Marinagarivorans cellulosilyticus: one gene and its partner. The protein of the gene in region 1 binds, or shares a complex with, the protein of each later gene. Links are inferred from orthologs where the notes say so. Each region holds a gene or a part of one and is shown in the gene's direction. Other genes may lie near its edges.

Region 1 (4,396 bases):
TGCCTGCAATGAGAAAATTCATTTGTATTGTGCAGAGTGTGATTTAAGCCATTCGGGCGGTGTTCATGGGCTTGAGAGCGAAAACGAAGACATTCTGCTGAGTGTCTTTGACGCGCAGGAGGTCTTGGATGCTATGCTAAACAGTAGGATGAACAACGCGGCTACTTTGCTTGCATTGCAGTGGCTTGCCATGAATCGTCAGCAGTTGCGCTCGGGAGTTGCGCCTAATTGCTAAACAAATCTGCGGATTACGCTTATGGGGATGGAGCAAAACAAAGCACAGCGCCAGTATGGCTTGATCGAGGGGTTACATAGTGGTCGCCTTTAATCGATCTGAGCTGTGTGATTACATTGTTAACCTAAAGCGTCATCACAGCCAGTGTGAATTAAACTACCATTTGTGCATGAGTTTAATACCGGATTGTCGCCAGTCAGCGGAGCGCTGGTCGTTTGAGTTGCCTTCCGAGCGCAGTGTCTCGGTTTTAGTGTCTCGGGTAGATTTAGCCCCCTATACCACGACCCTGGAAATTACCCAGTCGTCTGCTCAGTCAGACTATGTTACCCGTCCCAGGATGCTGATTCGCTTATATCATGACGTTGAAATGGCTGAAGTTGTCGCGTGGGATAACCATCGACACTGGCATCCTGTGTATAGTTACCCCAATCGAAAAATGTACCAACGCGATGAAAAGCTCGCATTAAATCGCTTTTTGGGCGAGTGGTTAGTACATTGTCGCAAACTCGGTATTTCCCCTGAAGGATTTGTGAATCCTCTCCCATAATTCTGATGGGTAGCATCGATTTACTGCAAGTACTCGGGCAAACTAGAGCTGTTGTAATAAAGTTATATTAGGTGAATCAAGTCATGGACTTTGGTGCAAATGTGGCCCGACTTCCTGAACGCCCATTGCGGGTGCTACAAATAACCGATAGCCACTTAGGTAGTGATAGCGACGAAACGCTGCTGGGTATTAATACCGAGCAGAGCCTTCGTGATGTGCTAACTGCCGTCAATGAAAAGCAGGACGCTAGCCAACCATTTGATTTGATTGTTGCTACTGGCGATATTTCTAATGATGGCAAAAGACCGTCTTATCAGCGTTTTGTCAATATTGTACGTGAATATCTGCCTGGAATGCCGCTTGCGTGGCTTGATGGTAATCATGATGACCCTGAGGGTATGCGCGTCAAGGGTGTTCCGCAGCCGCTAAGCCAGATTGTGGGTATTGGTGATTGGCGCATTATATTGCTCAGTTCTCGCGTGCCTTTTGAGGAGCGCGGGGAGCTGCCCGAATCAGAGATTCACCGGTTGGAAAAGCTGCTATCTATACGCGGCGATTCTCCTACTTTAATCATGATGCACCATCAGCCGGTACCGGTTGGCTCTGCTTGGATCGACCAGTATAAGGTCGCTAACTCCGATCGTTTTTTTAACATTATCGATCAACACCCGAATGTGAAAGGCGTTGTTTGGGGGCATGTCCACCAAGACTTTTATATGCGCAGAGGTGAGCTAGAGCTATTTGCCACGCCTTCGACGTGTGTTCAGTTTAAGCCTAGAAATGACGATTTTGCGGTAGATACTAGCATGCCCGGTTACCGTGTTTTTGAGTTGCACGATAATGGCAGAATTAACACTTATGTGAATAGGGTTGAGGGCTTCTGCTACGTTGTGGATCTCAGCTCAGGTGGTTACTAGGCTTCTTAGCCGTACTCTTCTCTTCTTGATATCGAGCTTTCTATGCCGTCCATCTTGTATTTACATGGCTTTTTAAGCTCGCCAGAATCGACTAAAGCGCGCGTGACTAAGCAATGGGTGGCGTCGCATTATCCTAGCTGGCAATACTATTGTCCGCAGCTATCGTCTTATCCGCAGGCGGCGAGTCAAGCTTTGACGGAGTTTTACCAAAGCATCGACGAACCTCCATATGTTATTGGCAGCTCTTTGGGTGGCTTTTGGGCTGCATGGTGTGTTGAGCAGTTTGGCGGTAAGGCGGTTTTGGTGAATCCAGCTGTTGCACCGCATACGCGTTTTCAGCATTTTGTTGGGCAGCCGCTAAAAAGCTACTACTCTGAAGACACTTATACGCTGCGGGAGAAAGATCTCTCGGTTTTAGCCGAGTGCGATTTTGTGCAGCATACTAATCCGGAAGCTTATTGGGTCATGCTGCAAAGTGGTGATGAAACGCTGGATTACCGGATGGCGCTGAAACGATATCAAGCATCTAACATCCTGCTCGAAGAGGGTGGGTCCCATAGTTTTGATGGTTACGAAGCGCATTTGCCCGCGATAATGGATTTTTTCTCGAAAACCTAGTCAGGCTTGGCTCTTGTTTTACTGGGCTTGTGAGCAGGCAGGCAGGAATCGGTAGTAATTAATGGTCTTGGGGCGATATAATCGCCAGCTTTTCGTCCCGGCGCGTTTACGTTAGGATTTTGCCTCTGCAGTCTAGGAGCATGTGTGACCAGTACAGAAGTAACTGCCCCGGCAGAGTCAGCTAAAGCTGCTGACGTTGTTGAACAAGACCCTAAGAGCCAATCTCCTGCTCAAGCCGAAATGCCGTTTGCATTGGTTAATGGGCAAGCTTACACCGAGCTTCCTAAAGATCTGTATATTCCGCCGGACGCCTTAGAGGTGATACTGGAATCTTTTGAAGGCCCGTTAGACTTACTCTTGTACCTTATTCGCCGTCAAAACATCGACATTCTTGAGATTGATGTATCGGCCATAACTAAGCAGTATGTTGCTTATGTGGAAATGATGGAGGCGATGCAGTTCGAGTTGGCGGCCGAGTATTTGGTAATGGCCGCTATGCTGGCGGAGATTAAGTCGCGCATGTTGTTGCCCCGACCACCATCGGAAGATGGCGAAGACGAAGAGGACCCAAGAGCTACGTTAATTCGTCGCCTACAAGAATACGAACGCTTTAAGCAAGCAGCGGAAGATATTGATGAGATGCCTAGGATGCATCGCGATATTCATGTCGCGCGTGCCATGGCGCCGGATCGTACGCAAACCCGCGCAGACCCGGATGTTGACATGAAAGAGATCCTCTTTGCTTTGGGCGAGGTTTTACGCCGTGCGGACATGTTTGAAAGTCACCAAGTCGAGCGCGAAAAATTATCAACACGCGAACGAATGACGCAAGTGCTGGACCAGTTGTCGGGTAAACAGTTTATGCCGTTTATCCAGCTTTTCCATTGTGAGGAGGGGCGTTTGGGCGTTGTTGTTACGTTTTTGGCGATATTGGAATTGGTTAAAGAGTCATTAATAGAGCTGGTGCAAACGGAAGCTTTTGGTTCTATTCATGTTAAGGCGCGTTCTGAATAACTTAGTCAGCGCCGTGTTTGCTACAAAGTAAAGAGTTGTAAGAGTAAGTATTATGTCAGAGACCACACCGTCAGAATTAGTCGAGGAATCACGTGTTGAAGCCTTGCCGGTAGCGCAAGAAGGTGACTTCCAATACGATCAGCGCTTTTTGTCGCGGGTGTTGGAAGGCGCCATTTTAGCGAGTGGTGAAGCGGTGTCGCTGGATAAATTACTCACACTTTTTGATGAAGATAAGCGCCCCAGTAAAAGCTTGCTAACGTCAACACTTGAGTCTATTCGCGACAGTCAACATGATCGTGGCTTTGTATTGAAGCAAGTTGCGAGTGGTTGGCGCTTTGAGGTTTGTGACGACTTGGCGCCGTGGGTTAATCGGTTATGGGATGAGCGGCCGCAAAAATACTCGCGCGCTCTGTTAGAGACGATTGCCTTAGTCGCCTACCGTCAACCCCTGACGCGTGGTGATATTGAGGATGTTCGCGGCGTAGCCGTGAGTAGCCACATTATAAAAACTTTGCTCGAGCGCGATTGGGTCAAGGTTGTTGGTCATAGGGATGTTCCCGGTCGGCCGGCCCTTTATGCCACAACGCGCCAGTTTCTCGATTATTTTGGTTTGAAAAGCTTGGATGAGCTGCCGTCTTTAGGTGAGCTGCAAGACATTGATAGCTTAAGCGAAAAGCTTGAACTTGATGGTGGTGTAAGCGAAAGCGTTGAATCTGAGCCATCTAATACGGATGATACAAGCGCTGAAATCGCCAAAGCGCAAGATGATGTAAATCAAGAGCCTGTAATTGATGCGTCGCTAGACGGCTCGCCGGCACTCGAAAGCGAGCCGGAGATCGACTTGCTGGGCGACATTGTTCACCCTGCAGTTGAAGGCGACAATGCTGATGCCGTTGAAAATGCGGCAGACGACAATGCAGACGACAATAGTGCTTTATCGGAAGATGAAGACAATACCATTCTCAGTGCTGCTGATAGCACCGAGCCCCCTAAGAATACAGAGGTTTAACTCACACACTATGAGTGTTAACGAGAAGCTCCAAAAAGTGCTGGCATCGGCTGGCT
Region 2 (17,270 bases), 220 kb from region 1 along the record:
CTTTTGTCATCTTGGCTTATTCGTTTTTGCAGGATGATTTTTCGGTTAAGTATGTCGCCAGTAACTCCAATACGTTGCTGCCAGACCACTTTAAAATTAGTGCCGTTTGGGGTGGCCACGAAGGCTCTTTACTGCTTTGGGTTTTAACGCTGTGCACGTGGACGTTGGCAGTCTCTATTTTCTCGCGAGATCTACCGGTTGATATGCTAGCGCGGGTATTGTCTGTATTAGGCATGATCGCGGTTGGCTTCTTCCTCTTTATGATTGTGACCTCTAACCCCTTTGATCGAAATTTACCTGGCGTGCCGCAAGAAGGCTCTGATTTAAACCCGTTGTTGCAAGACTTTGGTTTGATTATTCACCCGCCCATGCTCTACATGGGGTATGTGGGTATGTCTGTTGCGTTTGCTTTTGCTATTGCTGCTTTGTTAGGCGGCCGCCTAGATAGCGCATGGGCGCGCTGGGCAAGACCTTGGACTAACATGGCGTGGGCCTTTTTAACGATAGGTATTGCGTTGGGTAGTTGGTGGGCTTATTACGAACTTGGTTGGGGCGGCTGGTGGTTTTGGGACCCCGTTGAAAATGCTTCGTTTATGCCTTGGCTGGTCGGTACTGCATTAATCCACTCGCTGGCCGTAACTGAAAAGCGCGGTGTGTTTAAGAGCTGGACTATTTTGCTGGCGATATTTGCTTTCTCGTTAAGTCTATTGGGTACGTTTATCGTGCGTTCTGGTGTTCTGACATCAGTGCATGCTTTTGCTACGGACCCTACTCGCGGGCTCTTTATTTTGGCTTTCTTGGGTGTGGTTATCGGTGGTTCTTTGCTGCTCTACGCCATAAGGGTGCCGGTGATTCGAAGTGTTCCTGGTTTTAGCTGGATGTCGCGTGAGTCGTTCTTGCTGTTCAACAATGTGCTCTTTGTCACGGCTACCGGCATGGTCTTGTTTGGTACTTTGTACCCTGTCTTTGTTGAGTTTCTGTGGGACGAAAAAATATCGGTGGGGCCTCCATTCTTTGATTTGTTTTTTACGCCAATAATGGCTGGCGTGGCAATACTTTTGGGTATTGGCATAATGATGAACTGGAAGAAAACCAAGATGGAGCCATTGCTGTTGTGGCTGCTAGCGCCATTGTGCGGTGCAATTTTTCTGGGGTTGATATCTCCGTTTCTAGGTGATAAATACAGCTGGGGGGCGGCATTAACGGTAACTCTAGGCGCTTGGGTTACCTTAATGACGATTAGTGATGTGCTACGTAAAACACGCCACAGCAAAAACCGTTTGTCGGCGATCTTTAATTTCAACCTAAGCTATTACGGCATGATTGCCGCGCACCTTGGTTTTGTGTGGATGATCTTGGGTGCATCGCTCAATACCATTTACAGTGATCAGCGTGATTTGCGCTTGGAATACCAAAAGCCTGTTCTAGTGGGCGGTCACGAATTTGAGCTTGTTGAGGTGGCTAATGTGAGCGGGCCTAACTACAAAGCACAAGTGGGCGAAGTTAAGGTGTTTCACGAGGGTAAGCTTGAGGCCGTTTTGAAGCCTGAAAAACGTCAGTATCTTTCTGGCGGTAACGTTATGACTGAGGCGGCTATTGATGCGGGTTTCACGCGAGACTTGTATGTTGCCTTGGGTGATGAGCTTGATGTTAGAGCTTGGTCGGTTCGCGTGCATTACAAACCGTTTGTTCGCTGGATTTGGCTGGGAGCTATTTTTATGGCTTTGGGTGCAACGCTTGCGATATTGGATAAGCGCTATCGTTTGGCGCGCGAGCCGAAAGCAGCGTCAGCTGCTGCGACGGCCTAGTAAGGTTAGATATGAATATTGATCGTTTGAAGTTATTTATACCGTTCGTGGTTTTTGCTGTGCTTTCGGTATTGCTATACCAAGGGCTGAAGAAGGACCCCAATGATTTGCCTTCGGCTTTAATTGGTAAGCCCGTGCCATCATTCTCGTTGCCGTCATTGGGGGACCCTGCAAAAGCCCTTACCGAAAAGGATTTTCAGGGCAGTCCTTACTTGTTGAACGTATGGGCGACGTGGTGTCCTAGCTGTAAGGTCGAGCACCCGTATCTGCTAAAGCTTGCTGAAATGGGTATTCCTATTGTGGGCCTTAACTACCGTGATGATAGTGCTGATGCAATAGCACTGCTTAAATCTCTTAAGGACCCCTACATCGCAAATATTGCAGACGAAGAGGGTCGCTTAGGTTTGGATTTGGGCGTTTACGGCGCGCCAGAGACCTTTGTAGTAGATGCGCAGGGGATTATTCAGTACAGGTTGGCAGGGGTGATAACCGAAGAGTTGTGGACCTCTGAAATTGCCCCTATCTTTTTTGGTGATTAAGTCTGTGCTCATTCGCTTGCTGGCTGTGTGCCTATTGGTTGGTTGTGCATCTTTTGTACGTGCAGACTACCGCGCTGCGCCAGGGCTTGATGCGATGCAGCGAATGCAAGGGCAGTGGCAGCGCCACTGTTACCCTTCAGTAGATGGGCAGTCGAAAGTTTACCGCAGGGATTTTCTTGTGGTGAGCTTTACCCATCTGGCTTTTGAGTCAAAAGTGTATTTGGATGATGCTTGCAATGCCGAACGTACAAGCTATAAGGCGACGTATCGGTACACCTTGACAGGGGCCTTTTTTGAGGCGCGCGGCGGCAAAAAAGCGTTTGCTTTAAATGCTAAGGCGGAATCGCCTGTATCTGATTTTTTTGTTTTACCCCCTTTGAATATCGCTGCGGTAGAGTCGGGTAGGTTGTACTTTGGTCGCGACTTTAGTGGTGAGTCAGAGGCGGGCGTTAGGCTTTCACGGCTTGATGTAAATTCTCCTTTTTTAAGGCATTAGAATGTCACATTCACAAATGTTGCCTGAGTGGGCTCCTTGTCGCGCGGTGCTCTTAGCGTGGCCCTATCCGGGTGGCGATTGGGATGCTAACTATGATGATGTTACGGCCTGCTATTGGGATATGTTGGAGTCAATATCGCAATCTTCAGAGGTTTGGGTCCTGCTGCATCCTTCGTTAAATTTGAATGCCTTTAATGCCAAATTGGCGCGGTTGAGCTGTGTTTTTCCTGTTCGTGTTAGGGCGGATGTTGCCTACGATGATACGTGGATTAGGGATTACGGCCCGATTAGTTGTTCGGGTGGGTATGTGGCCTTTACCTTTAATGGGTGGGGCGGCAAGTACAATGCTGATGCCGACGATGCCGTCGCTTTGCAGCTTGAGGATTGGTTATTGCAGCGGCCGAACGGCTTTAAGTTTGTATGCGAAGGCGGTGGGTTAGAAATCAATGATGATGGCGTGCTGCTGGCCAACGAGGATTGCGTTATCGATTCTGCTCGCAATCCCACTGCATCAAAAGAGCGCGTGCAGGAAAAGCTGCGCGATATCCTAGGTGTTCAAGAGTTTGCGTGGCTCAGGGGGGTAGTGCTTACGGGCGACGATACCGATGGTCACGTGGATACGATTGCTCGATTAGGGCCGAATAATGTGATCGTTTATTGTGGTCGCAATGATGAGCATCATGATGCGCGTGTTTTGGAGTCTTTGCATGAGCAGGTGCAGGACTTGGCTGGCCGCTGGGGCTGGCGGCCGTTTGAGTTGCCGACACCGGTGGTGAAGAGCTGCGTAGATGGCCGCTTGTTGCCAGCGACATATGCGAACTTTCTAATTTGTAATGCAACCATTTATCTGCCTGTGTATGGCCTGCCCGAGGATGAGCACGCCCTGAGCGTGATGAGCGAAGCTTTTCCAGAATACAGCATTCAGCCGATTAATTGCTCGGCTCTTGTTGAGCAGCATGGAAGTTTGCATTGTGCAACGATGCAGGTTGGCCTTGCATCTGTGCGTTAGTATTTAATTTTAATTGAGTTGTTGAGAGTGACTTATATGGCGTCTAGTGGCGTAATTAAGGCTGCGGTTTTACAGTTGTCGGTGGCTTCAGATAATAAAGCTGAAAACTTCGAGGTTTGTGCGCGCCATGTGCGCGGGGCTGCAGCAGATGGTTGTAAATTAGTTGTGCTTCAAGAGCTTCATGCAACTAGGTATTTTTGTCAGCAAGAAGACGTTGAGTGCTTCGACTTGGCTGAACCATTAGATGGTGAGACATACAGCGCTTACGAAGCCTTGGCTGCAGAGCTAGATGTTGTGATGGTGATATCCCAGTTTGAGCGAAGAGCTGCCGGGCTTTACCACAATACGGCACAGGTGATTGATGGTAAGTTGGGGCGTGCAGGTATTTTTCGAAAAATGCATATCCCTGACGACCCGGGGTTTTACGAGAAATTTTATTTCACGCCGGGTGATGCTGATGCCGAATTTGACGGCTTTAAGCCAGTGCAGACGCAAATTGGTAAGTTGGGTGTGCTTGTGTGCTGGGATCAGTGGTACCCAGAGGCTGCGCGGTTAATGGCCCTCGCGGGCGCCGATATGCTGATTTATCCAACGGCAATTGGCTGGGATCCGGCAGATGATGCAGCAGAAAAGGCTCGCCAGCAGGATGCTTGGGTAACAATTCAGCGAGCGCATGCAGTGGCCAATGGCTTGCCTACTTTAGTGGCAAACCGCACGGGCTTTGAGGCCGACCCTGCAGGGCCTTCGGGCATTCAGTTTTGGGGTACGAGTTTCGTCGCTGGGCCGCAAGGGGAGCTGCTAGTAAAGGCGCCCGTTGAAGAGCAGGGTTTTTATTCGGCCGAAATTGATATGCAGCGTAGCGAAGCTGTGCGCAGAATCTGGCCTTACTTTAGGGACCGTCGAGTTGATGCATACTCAGGCCTGGTAAAGCGCTGGCGAGAGAATTCGCTATAGGAAGTAGGGGTGTAGGAATAATGTGCGGTTGACGATTGTTGTCGTTGATCGCATGGTTTGTTGGGGGGGTAAAGGTTTTTATGTTGAGCTTAACGGGGAAGATTTTCTTTTGAAGGTCTTGGGTGCTTTGTTTTAAGTGGCGGACTGGACGGGACTCGAACCCGCGACCCCCGGCGTGACAGGCCGGTATTCTAACCAACTGAACTACCAGTCCGCAGAACTTAAATCAAATGGTGGGTGGTACAGGGGTCGAACCTGTGACCTACGCCTTGTAAGGGCGCCGCTCTACCAACTGAGCTAACCACCCCAAGAGAGACGCGCATTTTAAGGATATTCGAAGGCGCGTCAATGTTTTTTTTTAATTTTTTTTCAATGAAACAAATGGCTGTTTTTGCAATCTTTAATGGTGGTATCGCCTAGCTTTTTGCTTGGTGGTCTGGATGTGGGCAGCAGGGTATACTTCGCCACCTTTAAACCGATGAGCTAATCAAGGGGACAATAGTGTTTAAGCAGGTCGGATTTTTTATATTGTTATTGTTGTTAAGCGCGGATGTATTTAGTGGCATTGATACTTACGAGTTTGACGTTGAAGGTGGGCTTGAACGCTACAACTACTTTATTGAAGAGTTGCGTTGCCCCAAATGTAAAAACCAAAATCTAGCGGGTTCGAATGCGCAAATCGCGCAGGATCTTCGAAGAGAGTTACACCGCTTGATTACCGAGGGTGAGACTGACGATGGAATTGTCGATTTCATGGTTGATCGCTATGGTGATTTTGTGTTGTACCGCCCTAGGTTGCAAAAAAATACCTATGTCCTTTGGTACGGGCCAATTTTCATGTTGTTGTTAGGCGTTGGCGTGCTATCGGTCATTATCTATCGACGAAGCAAAGCCCCTAATAGTAATGGTGGCCTAACGGATGGTGAGCAAGAGCGTTTAGAAAGTTTTTTAAAAGAAACTGACACTGTTGCTGTCTCTCAATCAAAAAATTCTAATAAGAAGTAAGTGTTTATGGCTTTTTGGCAAGGTGTATTGATTCTGGCGGCGCTTGGCGCAGTGTTTATTTTGTGGCCTATTTTTAAATTGCCGCTAACGCGTGGCTTGGCCTCAAAGCCTGTTCGGCGCGATGTGACACAAGCTGCGCTTTATAAAGAGCATTTGGATGACTTGGATCGGTTGCTTAAAAATGGCGATGTCGAACAAGATCAATACAACGCTCTTAAGACAGAGCTTCAGCGTACGCTGGTTGTAGAATCAGACGGCCTTACCGAAGTCTCTACGCGCCCGGGTGGCAGCATTTTATTGGTGGGTTTGGCTGTTGCAGCGCCATTATTAGCAACTTTTTTATATTTCCAGTGGGGCGCTAAGCCGGACTGGGATATATACACTTTGATGGAGTCTGAGCGTGATAACCCTGCAAAAACTCAAGCGGAGTTCGAGCAATTTACTAAAGAGCTATTGATAACGGTGCGTAGCCGTCTAAAACAGCAGCCAGAAAACCATCAAATGCGTTACCTGCTTGCTGAGCGCTCTATGGCTGTAAAAGATTATGACGAGGCGATATCTGCATACAAGGAGTTGCTAGAAATAGAGCCTAACTCACCCACCATGGCGATTAAACTGGCCCAAGCGCTATTTGTTCGCGAAGGTAATAAAGTTACCCCTGAGGTGGCGCATTTTACTGATATCGCCGTGAAGGGCGCCCCTTTTATGTATCAAGCGCTTGAAATGAGTGGCTTGGTAGCCTTCCACAATAATGATTACCGCAATGCGGTTATTTTCTGGCAGCGTGCTAAAGGGCAACTAGACCCGAATAGTCGCTCGGCACAAGCGTTGGATGGGGCTATTAATAAGGCAGCGCGCGCGGCGATTGCAGCAGGGGAGGATTTAACCTCCGAGCCAAGTGAGGTAGCAAAAACTTCCGCAAACCAAGAGTCGGCAGCAGCTGATAAAGGCTTTGATGTGTCGGTTTCTATCGCGGATGGCATTTCGGCGAGCCCTGGCGATACAGTTTTTGTTTATGCGCGGGCATGGAAAGGGGCAAAAATGCCTTTGGCCATTCAGCGTATAACGGTAGCTGACTTACCTAAGACGATTCGCCTAGACACTTCTATGGCAATGGCGCCAGGCATGGACTTGACCACGGCAAGCGAACTGGAATTATTGGCTCGTATTTCTAAATCTGGAAGCCCTGTGCCGCAATCGGGCGATTGGCAGGCAACTTTAGGTCCGGTTTCTCTGGGCGATGGCATCGATTCCCAATCATTGGTGATTGCCGAGAAGGTGCCCTAGGCGTTGTTATTGGCAAGGGTAATTGGCATCTCTATTACTAAAGTATTATTTTGATGCCAGTTATTCGTCAATTTTTCTGGGTTATTAGGGTTTTATTATCTTGATCGGTGTAGAATTCGCCGTTTAATTGTCAAAGCAGCATCCGAGAGTTAAGCAGTATTCTATGCGGTTAAAGTGCATTAAATTGGCAGGGTTCAAATCCTTTGTCGACCCCACAACGGTTCATTTTCCAAGCAACTTGTGTGCTGTGGTTGGGCCTAATGGTTGTGGTAAATCTAATATTATCGATGCTGTTCGCTGGGTTATGGGGGAATCTTCCGCCAAAAACCTGCGCGGCGAATCGATGACAGATGTTATTTTCAATGGTTCCAACGGTCGTAAGCCTGTTGGTCAAGCCTCTATTGAGCTAGTGTTTGATAACACCGATAAAACGCTCAAAGGCGAATATGCCGCCTATAACGAAATTTCAATTAAGCGAAAAGTGACGCGTGATAGCCAAAATATTTACTATCTTAATGGTACTAAATGTCGGCGTCGTGACATCACGGATATCTTCTTGGGGACAGGCCTAGGGCCTCGTAGCTACGCGATTATCGAGCAGGGCATGATCTCTAAGTTGATCGAGGCTCGGCCTGAAGAGCTTCGCGTTTTTATTGAAGAGGCCGCGGGAATATCCAAATATAAAGAGCGTCGGCGCGATACTGAAAACCGCATGCGTCGTACCCATGAAAACTTAGAGCGCCTGACTGACATCCGAGATGAGCTAGAGCGTCAGCTCTCTCGGCTAGAGCGTCAGGCTCAGGCGGCAGAAAAGTACTCCGAATACAAAAAAGAAGAGCGTTCCCTTAAAGCGTATTTGCAAGCTCGTCGCTATTTGCACTTGCGCGAAAAATCGCAGAATAAGCACGGCATCATTACTGAGTTAGAACTTAAAGTCGAAGCTGGCGTAACCCGACAAGTGAATATCGATACCACAATCGAGACTCAACGCGTCCGTTTTACCGAAGTAGGCGACAAATATCATCAAGTTCAAGAGCGCTTTTATGCTATTGGTGCTGATATTGCGCGTATAGAGCAAACCATCGCGCACTCGCAAGACCGTGAACGACAACTGCGCGTCGACCTAGATCAAACAGAAAAAGACTGCCGCGAAGCGGCATTGCACCATCAACAAGATGCTGATAAAGCCGAAGGCTGGCAGGCTGAGTTGCATGTTATGGAGCCTGAATTAGAGTTATTAGAAGAAGAAACAGAGCTCTCTTCTGAAAAGCTCATACAGGCTGAAGAAGCTATGCAGGCTTGGCAGCAAGAGTGGGATGCTTTCAACCAAAAGGCGCAAGCCCCGCGCCAACAAGCAGAAGTTCAGCAGTCGCGCATACAGCACTTAGAAACCGTGCAGCAGCGTTTATTGGCACGCATCGAAAAACTCGATGCCGAAAAGCGCGAGTTGGTGCTAGGTGATGTCGAAGACGAAATAATGGAACTGCGCGAAAGCGTTGCGATGGCGCAAGAAGAGCTAGAGCAACTGCGTTTGCAAATAGAGGAGCACAGCGAAAAAGTTACTGTCCAGCGCGAACAAGAGCAAACCTTGCGGGCGCAGTTAACAAACTTACAAGGTGTGAATCAAAAAGGAAAAGGGCGTTTATCTTCGCTTGAGGCGTTGCAGCAATCGGCTTTAGGTAGCGGCAAAGGCCTAAGCACTTGGCTTAAAGCACAAGGCATTGATTCGTTGCCGCGATTAGCCGAGTCAATAACCGTAGCCGGTGGCTGGGATCGTGCAGTTGAAATTGTATTGGGTAAGCGCATTCAGGCTGTAGCTGGAGTTAGCGACTTAGGCAGTCTTATTGACGCGCATGAATCGCTGGCCAGCGGTGACTGTAATGTTTTTACTGATGGTGTTGTTAAGGGCGAAGGCGCTGTAGCGGATTCACTGGCAAGCCAAGTCAATAGTCCTTTCTCTATCGCGGGCTTACTTAATACTGTCTTTATGGCAGACGATATAGCCCACGCTAAAGCGCTACAGGCTAACTTGTGTGCACACGAATCCGTGATTACTCGCGAAGGTGTTTGGTTGGGGCCCAATTGGCTGAATCTTGTCAAAGCCGATGACGCGGGTGCCGGCGTTATTGCGCGCCAAACTGAAATAGAGCAGCTTAGAGGTGAGCTTGATGTTCAGGATGAGCAAATTGAAGCGCTGACGATAGAGTTAGAGACAGCAAGGCAAGGCGTTAAAGATTCCGAAGCTGCACGCGACGAAGCCCGAAAGCAGTTAGATCAAAGCCAGCGGGTTTTGTCGCAAGACCAAACCAAACTTACTGCTCATACGGTAAAAGTCGAGCAGGTACTTGCACGCAAAGATCGCGTCACCGCTGAAATTAACGAAGCCAAAGAGCAATTAGAGTTAGAAGCCGAGGGCCTCGCTCAAGCACGCATGCAGCTTGAAGATGCGATTGAATCGATGGAAATGGATACCCACGCACGTGAAGAGCTATTAGCGAAGCGTGATCAATATAAAGATTTACTCGAAAATACACGTCAAAAAGCGCGTCAGGATAAAGATACTGCTCATCAGTTAGCTATGCGTATCCAGGCGGTCAGTACACAGCTGCAAGCTGTTAAGCAGGGTTTATCTCGGTTGAGTGAGCACACCGCAAAGCTAGAGGAGCGACGCCAAAGTTTACTCGATAGCCTTGCCGAGGGTGCAGAGCCAGTTGAGCTACACAAAGAAGAGTTAGAAGCGCACCTACAAAAGCGCGTTGCCGTTGAAGAACAGTTACTCGAAGCTAAAAAATCCGTCGAGGGTGTGGAGGAAACCTTGCGCAACGCCGAAAAAGAGCGTTTAACTGTTGAGCAAGAGGTGCAGTTTGTACGTGCAAACCTCGAAAAAGAGCGTTTAGAAAGTCAAACCTACGACGTTCAAGCGCAAAACTTACGCGATCAGCTAGAAGCAGATGACTATAACGTAGACATTCTATTGGCCGAGCTGCCAGAGGATGCAGAAGCCGATCTTGAGCAAGCGCTCGAAAAAGTGGCGGCAAGAATATCTCGCTTAGGGCCGATTAACCTCGCGGCTATTGATGAGTATAAAACCGAGTCTGAGCGTAAAAATTACTTAGACGACCAAGATCAAGATCTTATGGAAGCATTAGAAACACTGGAAAATGCGATCCGTAAAATTGACAAAGAAACAAGAACGCGCTTTAAAGAGACATTCGATCAAGTTAACAGCGGCCTGCAAGAGCTGTTTCCTAAAGTCTTTGGCGGCGGCCATGCCTATTTAGAGCTAACCGGCGAAGATTTACTGGATACCGGCATTACCATTATGGCAAGGCCACCAGGCAAGCGTAACAGCACCATTCATTTGTTATCTGGTGGTGAAAAAGCACTAACGGCAATTGCACTGGTTTTCTCGATATTCCGGTTAAACCCAGCGCCGTTTTGTATGTTGGATGAGGTTGATGCACCATTGGACGATGCCAACGTAGGACGATACGCGCGTATGGTTGAGCAAATGTCGTCGCAAGTTCAATTTATTTATATTACTCACAACAAAATTGCTATGGAAATGGCGGATCAGTTGATGGGTGTAACCATGCACGAGCCAGGTTGCTCTCGTATGGTTACTGTAAATGTAGAAGAGGCAGCCGAAATGGCTGCACTATAGGAGAAACCCCATGCGTGAATGGTTAACAGTCATTATTGTGCTTTTGATAGTCGGAATCATTTTGGATGGTATTCGGCGTGTGCGTGCTGCTCGCAGAGAGCGCATTCATATGTCAAATAGCTTGCCAGAAGAGGGAGGGCTTGATGACGAAAATGTCGGCAGTGAATTCCCCAGCGGTGGCGCCCGTGTGGCGGCGTATCGGCACCCAGAAGATGCCGCAAATTTACACGTAAACCTTAAAAGCTCTTTGGCGGCCAGTAAAAAAACGGCAGGCGTTAATGCTAAAGCGGAGCCTGCACCAACAATGCTTATGGATTCTGCCGATGAACACCTAGAACCCACATTGGGCAACCTGGACGATCTAGATGATGACTTGGCGGTGATGGCACCACCGCGCACAGCAGCGCCAGCAGCTAAAGCTCCTGCTAAAGAGCCGGCCGTTCAACCTAAGGCTAAAGTAGCCGAGCCAGCCTTGGAGCCAGAAGAGGTTATTGTTATTAACGTTATGGCCCATCAAGGGCAGCTTTTTAGCGGAGAAACATTGCTGCAAACGCTTACCGAGCAAAACTTGCGTTTTGGCAATATGGAAATTTTTCATCGCCACAAAAACGAAGATGGCTCAGGTGAAGTCTTGTTTAGCTTGGCCAATATCGTAAAGCCTGGCACCTTTGATTTGACGACTATGGAAGATTTCTCCACGCCTGGGATCAGCATGTTTATGATGCTTCCTATCAGAGGCGATAGCGTTGCAGCGTTTGGTTTAATGGCGCGCACCGCCAAGGCTATTTCTGAAGCGCTAGACGGTGAGCTAAAAGATGAGCATCGCAGTGTGATGACGCAGCAAACGTTTGAACATTGCCGACAACGTGTTATTGAATTTGAGCGAAAACGTCGCCTTAATCGCTAATCAAGCCTTGCCAGTGTATAGATTCCAAACCGCCTATTGGCGGTTTGTTGTTTTGGAAACAAAAAAATGACAGAAGCTGTATTAACGGAAAATGACACAGTGATTCAACAGCAGTACGAAGCCCTTAAACAGGAAATCCAGCGTCATAACGTTGCTTACTATGTAAAGGATGAGCCTTCTATTCCAGATGCAGAATACGATCGTTTAATGCGTCAATTATTGGATGTCGAACAGCAGCACCCTAGTTGGGTAACGCCCGATTCCCCCTCGCAGCGCGTAGGAGCGACCCCGCTCGATAGCTTTCAAAGCGTAACGCATTTACAGCCGATGTTATCGTTAGGTAATGCCTTTAATGACGATGATATGAGGGATTTTGATCGACGTATACAAGACCGCTTAAAAACATCTATCGCGGTACATTATGTGTGCGAACCAAAATTTGATGGCCTTGCGGTAAGTTTGCTCTATCGCGATGGGCTATTCGAGCGCGCAGCTACAAGGGGTGATGGCACAACCGGCGAAGATATTTCGCAGAATGTTCGCACCCTTAAAAACGTACCGCTAAAGCTTGCCGGTAATTACCCTGCAGTGCTTGAAGTGCGCGGCGAAATTTACATGCCCTTAAAGGGGTTTGAGGCGCTGAACCAATCGGCGCGTGAGAATGGCCAAAAAACATTTGTAAACCCGCGCAATGCGGCAGCTGGTAGCTTAAGGCAGTTGGATTCTCGCATTACCGCAACAAGGCCGTTGGTGTTTAATGCTTATTCAGTGGGTGAGTTTGATGGCGAGCTGCCGGCAACGCACTTTGAAACCCTGCAATTACTGCGTGATTTAGGGTTTGTTGTGAGTGATCTTGCAGAGAAAGTCGACTCTATCGAAGGCTGCTTAGACTATTACACTCGAATGGCAGCCAAGCGAGATGCTCTGCCTTTTGATATAGACGGCTTGGTTTTTAAGGTTGATGACTTTGCATTACAGCGTCGCTTAGGTTTTGTTGCAAGGGCGCCACGTTTTGCGATCGCGCAAAAATTCCCCGCCCAAGAAGAAATGACAACCCTTAAAGCGGTCGAATTTCAGGTAGGGCGTACCGGTGCGATTACCCCTGTTGCGCGCTTAGAGCCGGTGTTTGTGGGCGGTGTTACCGTAGCGAACGCCACGCTGCACAACCGCGATGAAGTGGAGCGCCTTGGGGTGATGGTGGGTGATACCGTTATTATTCGTCGAGCAGGCGATGTAATCCCACAAATTGCCGAGGTTGTACTCGAGCGCCGCCCTGAAACGGCTAGCCCAATAGAATTTCCCGCGCAATGCCCTGTTTGTGGTGCCGATACTAGCCAAGTTCCTGGTGAAGCGGTGATTCGCTGCAGCGGTGGCTTATCGTGTGCAGCACAAAGTAAAGAGGCCATTAAGCACTTTGCAAGCCGTAAAGCGATGGATATTGATGGTTTGGGCGATAAGCTCGTAGAGCAATTGGTTGATGAAGGCTTGATCGCTAATGTTGCCGATTTATACCAGTTAACACTGGTACCGCTTGTTGGTTTAGAGCGCATGGCCGAGAAATCAGCCCAAAACTTATTGGATGCATTAGAAAAAAGTAAAAGTACGACTTTGGCGCGCTTTTTATATGCCTTAGGTATTCGAGAAGTTGGCCAAACAACCGCGGCTACGCTTGCACAGCATCTAGGTAGCTTGCAGGCCATTACGCAAGCTACGGCTGAACAGCTGCAAGAAATTCCTGATGTTGGGCCGGTTGTCGCTGAATATGTCGAATTGTTTTTTAAACAAGAAAGTAATTTAGCTTTACTAGAGGCTTTGCAGGCTGCAGGAGTGCATTGGCCAGCGCCGACGGTATCGCAAAATCAACCTTTAGCGGGTAAAACCGTAGTACTAACGGGAACGTTAGAAACTATGGGGCGCAGCGAAGCCAAAGAACGCTTATTGGCGTTGGGCGCTAAAGTAGCGGGTAGTGTGTCGGCAAAAACCTATTTAGTGGTGGCAGGGGCAAAAGCGGGCAGCAAACTCACAAAAGCGCAGGATATTGGGCTCGATGTGCGCAACGAAGAGGAGTTTATTGCGTGGTTAGAACAATTCGAATAATTAGCAGCTTCTGTTTTAGTGTTGTATTGGTAGCCTTTGCAAGTGGTTGCGCGGGCTACAGGCCTACTCAAATGGATGACGCTTGCGACATACTTGGCGGCAAAAAAAGTTGGTATAAAGATGCCGTAAAGGCTGCCAATAAGTGGGGCACACCGGTCGCAACGAAGCTGGCGTTTATACATCAAGAATCGCGTTTTAAAGCCGATGCGCGCCCCCCCAGAAAGAAGATCCTCTGGATTATTCCCGGTCCTAGGGCCAGCGATGCTTACGGTTATGCCCAAGTAAAAGATGCCACTTGGCGTTGGTACCAGGATAAAACTGGAGCGCGCGGTGCAGATCGCGATGACTTTGGTGATGTGACACAATTTATTGGTTGGTACAACAAAGAGAGCCAGCGCCGTTTAGGTATAGGCTTAGGCGACGCTTATAGGCAATACTTGGCGTATCATGAAGGCCATGGCGGTTATGAACGCCGCTCTTACAATAAAAAGCCTTGGTTAAAAAAGGTTGCCCTTAAAGTTTCTTCGCGGGCAAAAATGTACCAACAGCAAATTAAAGGCTGTAAAAAAGAGCTAGAAAAAAATCGCTTTTGGTTTTTTTAGTGCCAAGTGCATCGTAACGGAAATTCAATGACTATCTCCCTTGAGCAATTTTTACTGAGCGACCAAAAGCCGGATATACGATTGGCTTTGTTTGATGTTGATGGCACCTTATTAAATGTTGATGGCAATTACACCGCAGGGGTACAAAAAAGCATTGCTAGGGTGCAAGCCTTGGGCGTCAAAACAGCTGTAGCCAGTGGCCGTCCGTATTTTGCGACGCGCTTTTTGTGGCAGGAGCTTGGTTTAGTGGATACTGGCGTTTTTTGCACGGGGGCACAAATATTTGAGCCATCGACTAATACGTTACACAAGGCTCATCCACTACCTGATTCAAGCGTAAAAAAGCTATTGGCGCAGCTGCGCGAACAACATTTATATTACGAGCTTTACACCGATGCCGGCCTTTACATCGAACGTGATGTAGCACCCGAGATACTTGGGGTGCATTGTAAGCATTTACGTACGCAGCCGATCATGCAGAGCTTTGATACAGTCCATGATCCCGTCATAAAGCTGCTAGTGGGTGTTGATTTAGATAAAAGCGCGAATGCGCTGCAGGTTTTAGAGCAGCGTTTTCCAGATTGCATATTTGCCTATGCCAAGCTGCCAGCATACCCACGCTGGTTGTTTGCCAGTATTATTCATCACAGTGCCAGTAAACGTGCAGCTTTTGATTACCTGTTAGCGCACTATGGCATTAGTGCAAGTAATGTGATTAGTTTTGGGGATGCGCAGTCGGATATGGAATTTATTTCTATGGCTGGTGTAGGTGTTGCTATGGGGAATGCCTCTGATGCGGTTAAAAACGTCGCTAACATTGTGACCTCGCCAGTATGGGAAGATGGCATCGCAAAAGTGTTAGATGTACTCATTTAGTGTGTTAAGTAAGAGAGTGGTATGGCTAAGGTAAAGTTTAAGATCAGTAAGAAAACCCGTTTTATGAGTCATATGCTTGCTTCTGTATGTTTTATTGGTTTGTTTATATGGGGCTGGGATTTGTCGGTCAGCGATGCCCTCGCTTATTTGTTGGTCAGCTTGGGCTTTTTGGCCGTTATTATTTTAATATCCGCGGTATTGGGGTTGGCTTTACGTTTTGTGCGTCGCACAAAAACGACTGTTGAAGAGGAATAGCATGTTCACGCCAAAAGTTCCGGCCGCACTTGTACGGCATTTGCTCGATGAGGCGAAGCAAAACGGTATTGATTACAGCGATGCCTTAGCTGAATTAGAGCTCACGCCCGATGATATGAAAGCTGGCCTTCCATCGTTTAAATATGGCCAGTTGTACAGACGCCTTATCTTTTTAAGTGGCGATGAATGGTTTGGCATGTTCTCTGGCGGCAAGGTGCCTGTTGGTGCATTTCGTTTAATGTGCTTGACCTTACTCACCGCCGGTAATATTCGCCAAGCTTTAGAGTTAGCCGGTGAGTTCGCCGAGGTATGTAAGGGGTTTAAAGTTCGCTATAGCATTGATGAATACCATGGCTTAGCGCGGGTGTTTATATCGCCGGTGCGCACTAGCAGCGCTGAAGAATTAGATCAGCTGCAAGCGAATGCAACGCCAGAGCAGCTGTTGACCACATTGGTGGCTGGGCACCAGTTAGCTTGCTGGCTAGCGGGTACATCGCTGCCGATTGAGGGTTTACGGCTAAGCTTTGGTGCCGGTGAAACCATTCAAAGTGTCCGTTCGTTGTGTGAGCAAGATGTGCAGTACAACCAGCCTATCAATGCTTTGCTATATCCTTTGAGCGTACTGAATCGCCCAGTGGTGCAAAACCACCAGAACTTACCCGACTTCCTGCGTACAGCGCCTTACCAAATCGTAACTCAAGACTCTAGCCAAATTAGTACCACTGAGAAAGTACGTGCACTGTTAAATAAAGACGTTGGCCATAACATGCCATCGGCGGAGCAGGTCGCCGAAACTTTAAATATGTCGGTGACAACGTTACGCCGGCATTTGGCCGATGAAAATTCAGCCTATCAAACACTTAAAGACGAGTGTCGCTTAGAGGCGGCGATCCAGCTGTTAGCTTGCAGGGATCTTACCAATGTTATGGTGGCAGAGCGTTTAGGCTTTGATGAGCCGAGCGCGTTCTTTCGGGCCTTCAAAAAGTGGACTGGTATGACGCCAGGGCAATACCGCAAAAAACACCTGAATGTTGATATGCAGTGTGAGTAATTGACGGAAGTGTCCTACACTTATAGCTGTATATTATAAAGCTTGGCCAAAACACAAAAAGATAGCGGATTAAGTAATCAAACCTGCGTTAATTGGTTATCTACTTGTAGCAGGGCTTGGTACTACAATATTTAGCAAGACTAAACGCACGAGGCCGCTATGACTGATTACAAAGTTCCCGCAAGAGATATGCAGTTTGTATTGCACGAGCTGCTTGATTACGAGGCACATTGCCAACGTTTAACCAATGGCGAAGATGCTACCCGCGATGTGGTTGACGCGGTAATAGAAGAGGCCGGCAAGTTTTGTGAAAACGTACTAGCACCATTAAATAGAGTTGGCGATACCGAAGGTTGTAAGTTCGATAACGGAACCGTCACCACGCCTACAGGTTTCAAAGAGGCTTATCGGCAGTATATCGAAGCCGGCTGGCCCAGCATGATCCACCCCGTGGAATACGGTGGCCAAGGTTTGCCCGAATCCCTCGAGACAATTGTAAGTGAGATGGTAGGCACGGCTAATTGGTCTTGGGGAATGTACCCCGGGCTAAGTCATGGTGCTATGAAAACCATTGGTACCCATGGCTCTGACGAACAAAAAACGACCTATTTAAAACACCTAATTGCCGGTGAGTGGACCGGCACGATGTGCTTAACCGAGCCGCACTGCGGGACCGATTTAGGCATGCTGAAAACCAAAGCAGAACCTTCTGCAGACGGT

The links.
Region 2: the proteins of MARGE09_RS15485 (region 1) and smc are in contact, whole or in part, in a crystal structure (PDB 3ZGX), measured with the Bacillus subtilis proteins. The link is inferred for Marinagarivorans cellulosilyticus from one-to-one orthologs.

Annotation. Positions count from the first base shown.
Region 1 is NZ_AP023086.1:3,847,719-3,852,114, reverse strand. Bases 1,495-4,396 are described here. They hold MARGE09_RS15485 (segregation and condensation protein A), read left to right. Parts: upstream 1,495-2,461; coding sequence 2,462-3,331; downstream 3,332-4,396. Other genes in these bases: MARGE09_RS15475 (pseudouridine synthase), read left to right, coding at 4,351-4,396; scpB (SMC-Scp complex subunit ScpB), read left to right, coding at 3,384-4,340; MARGE09_RS15490 (YqiA/YcfP family alpha/beta fold hydrolase), read left to right, coding at 1,742-2,317; cpdA (3',5'-cyclic-AMP phosphodiesterase), read left to right, coding at 1,495-1,699. In the rest of the region: MARGE09_RS15505 (NUDIX domain-containing protein), read left to right, coding at 1-235; MARGE09_RS15500 (DUF1249 domain-containing protein), read left to right, coding at 315-782; more of cpdA, read left to right, coding at 866-1,494. UniProt on the Bacillus subtilis protein: Participates in chromosomal partition during cell division. May act via the formation of a condensin-like complex containing Smc and ScpB that pull DNA away from mid-cell into both cell halves.
Region 2 is NZ_AP023086.1:4,064,801-4,082,070, reverse strand. What follows is about bases 6,867-10,962. They hold smc (chromosome segregation protein SMC), read left to right. Parts: upstream 6,867-7,261; coding sequence 7,262-10,762; downstream 10,763-10,962. Other genes in these bases: zipA (cell division protein ZipA), read left to right, coding at 10,773-10,962; ccmI (c-type cytochrome biogenesis protein CcmI), read left to right, coding at 6,867-7,098. Also shown: MARGE09_RS16630 (heme lyase CcmF/NrfE family subunit), read left to right, coding at 1-1,808; MARGE09_RS16625 (DsbE family thiol:disulfide interchange protein), read left to right, coding at 1,826-2,347; MARGE09_RS16620 (hypothetical protein), read left to right, coding at 2,322-2,843; MARGE09_RS16615 (agmatine deiminase family protein), read left to right, coding at 2,845-3,852; MARGE09_RS16610 (carbon-nitrogen hydrolase), read left to right, coding at 3,889-4,806; MARGE09_RS16595 (cytochrome c-type biogenesis protein), read left to right, coding at 5,308-5,811; more of ccmI, read left to right, coding at 5,818-6,866; more of zipA, read left to right, coding at 10,963-11,669; NAD-dependent DNA ligase LigA, read left to right, coding at 11,736-13,766; MARGE09_RS16570 (transglycosylase SLT domain-containing protein), read left to right, coding at 13,745-14,368; MARGE09_RS16565 (HAD family hydrolase), read left to right, coding at 14,396-15,244; MARGE09_RS16560 (hypothetical protein), read left to right, coding at 15,266-15,499; MARGE09_RS16555 (AraC family transcriptional regulator), read left to right, coding at 15,501-16,550; MARGE09_RS16550 (acyl-CoA dehydrogenase C-terminal domain-containing protein), read left to right, coding at 16,710-17,270. UniProt on the Bacillus subtilis protein: Required for chromosome condensation and partitioning.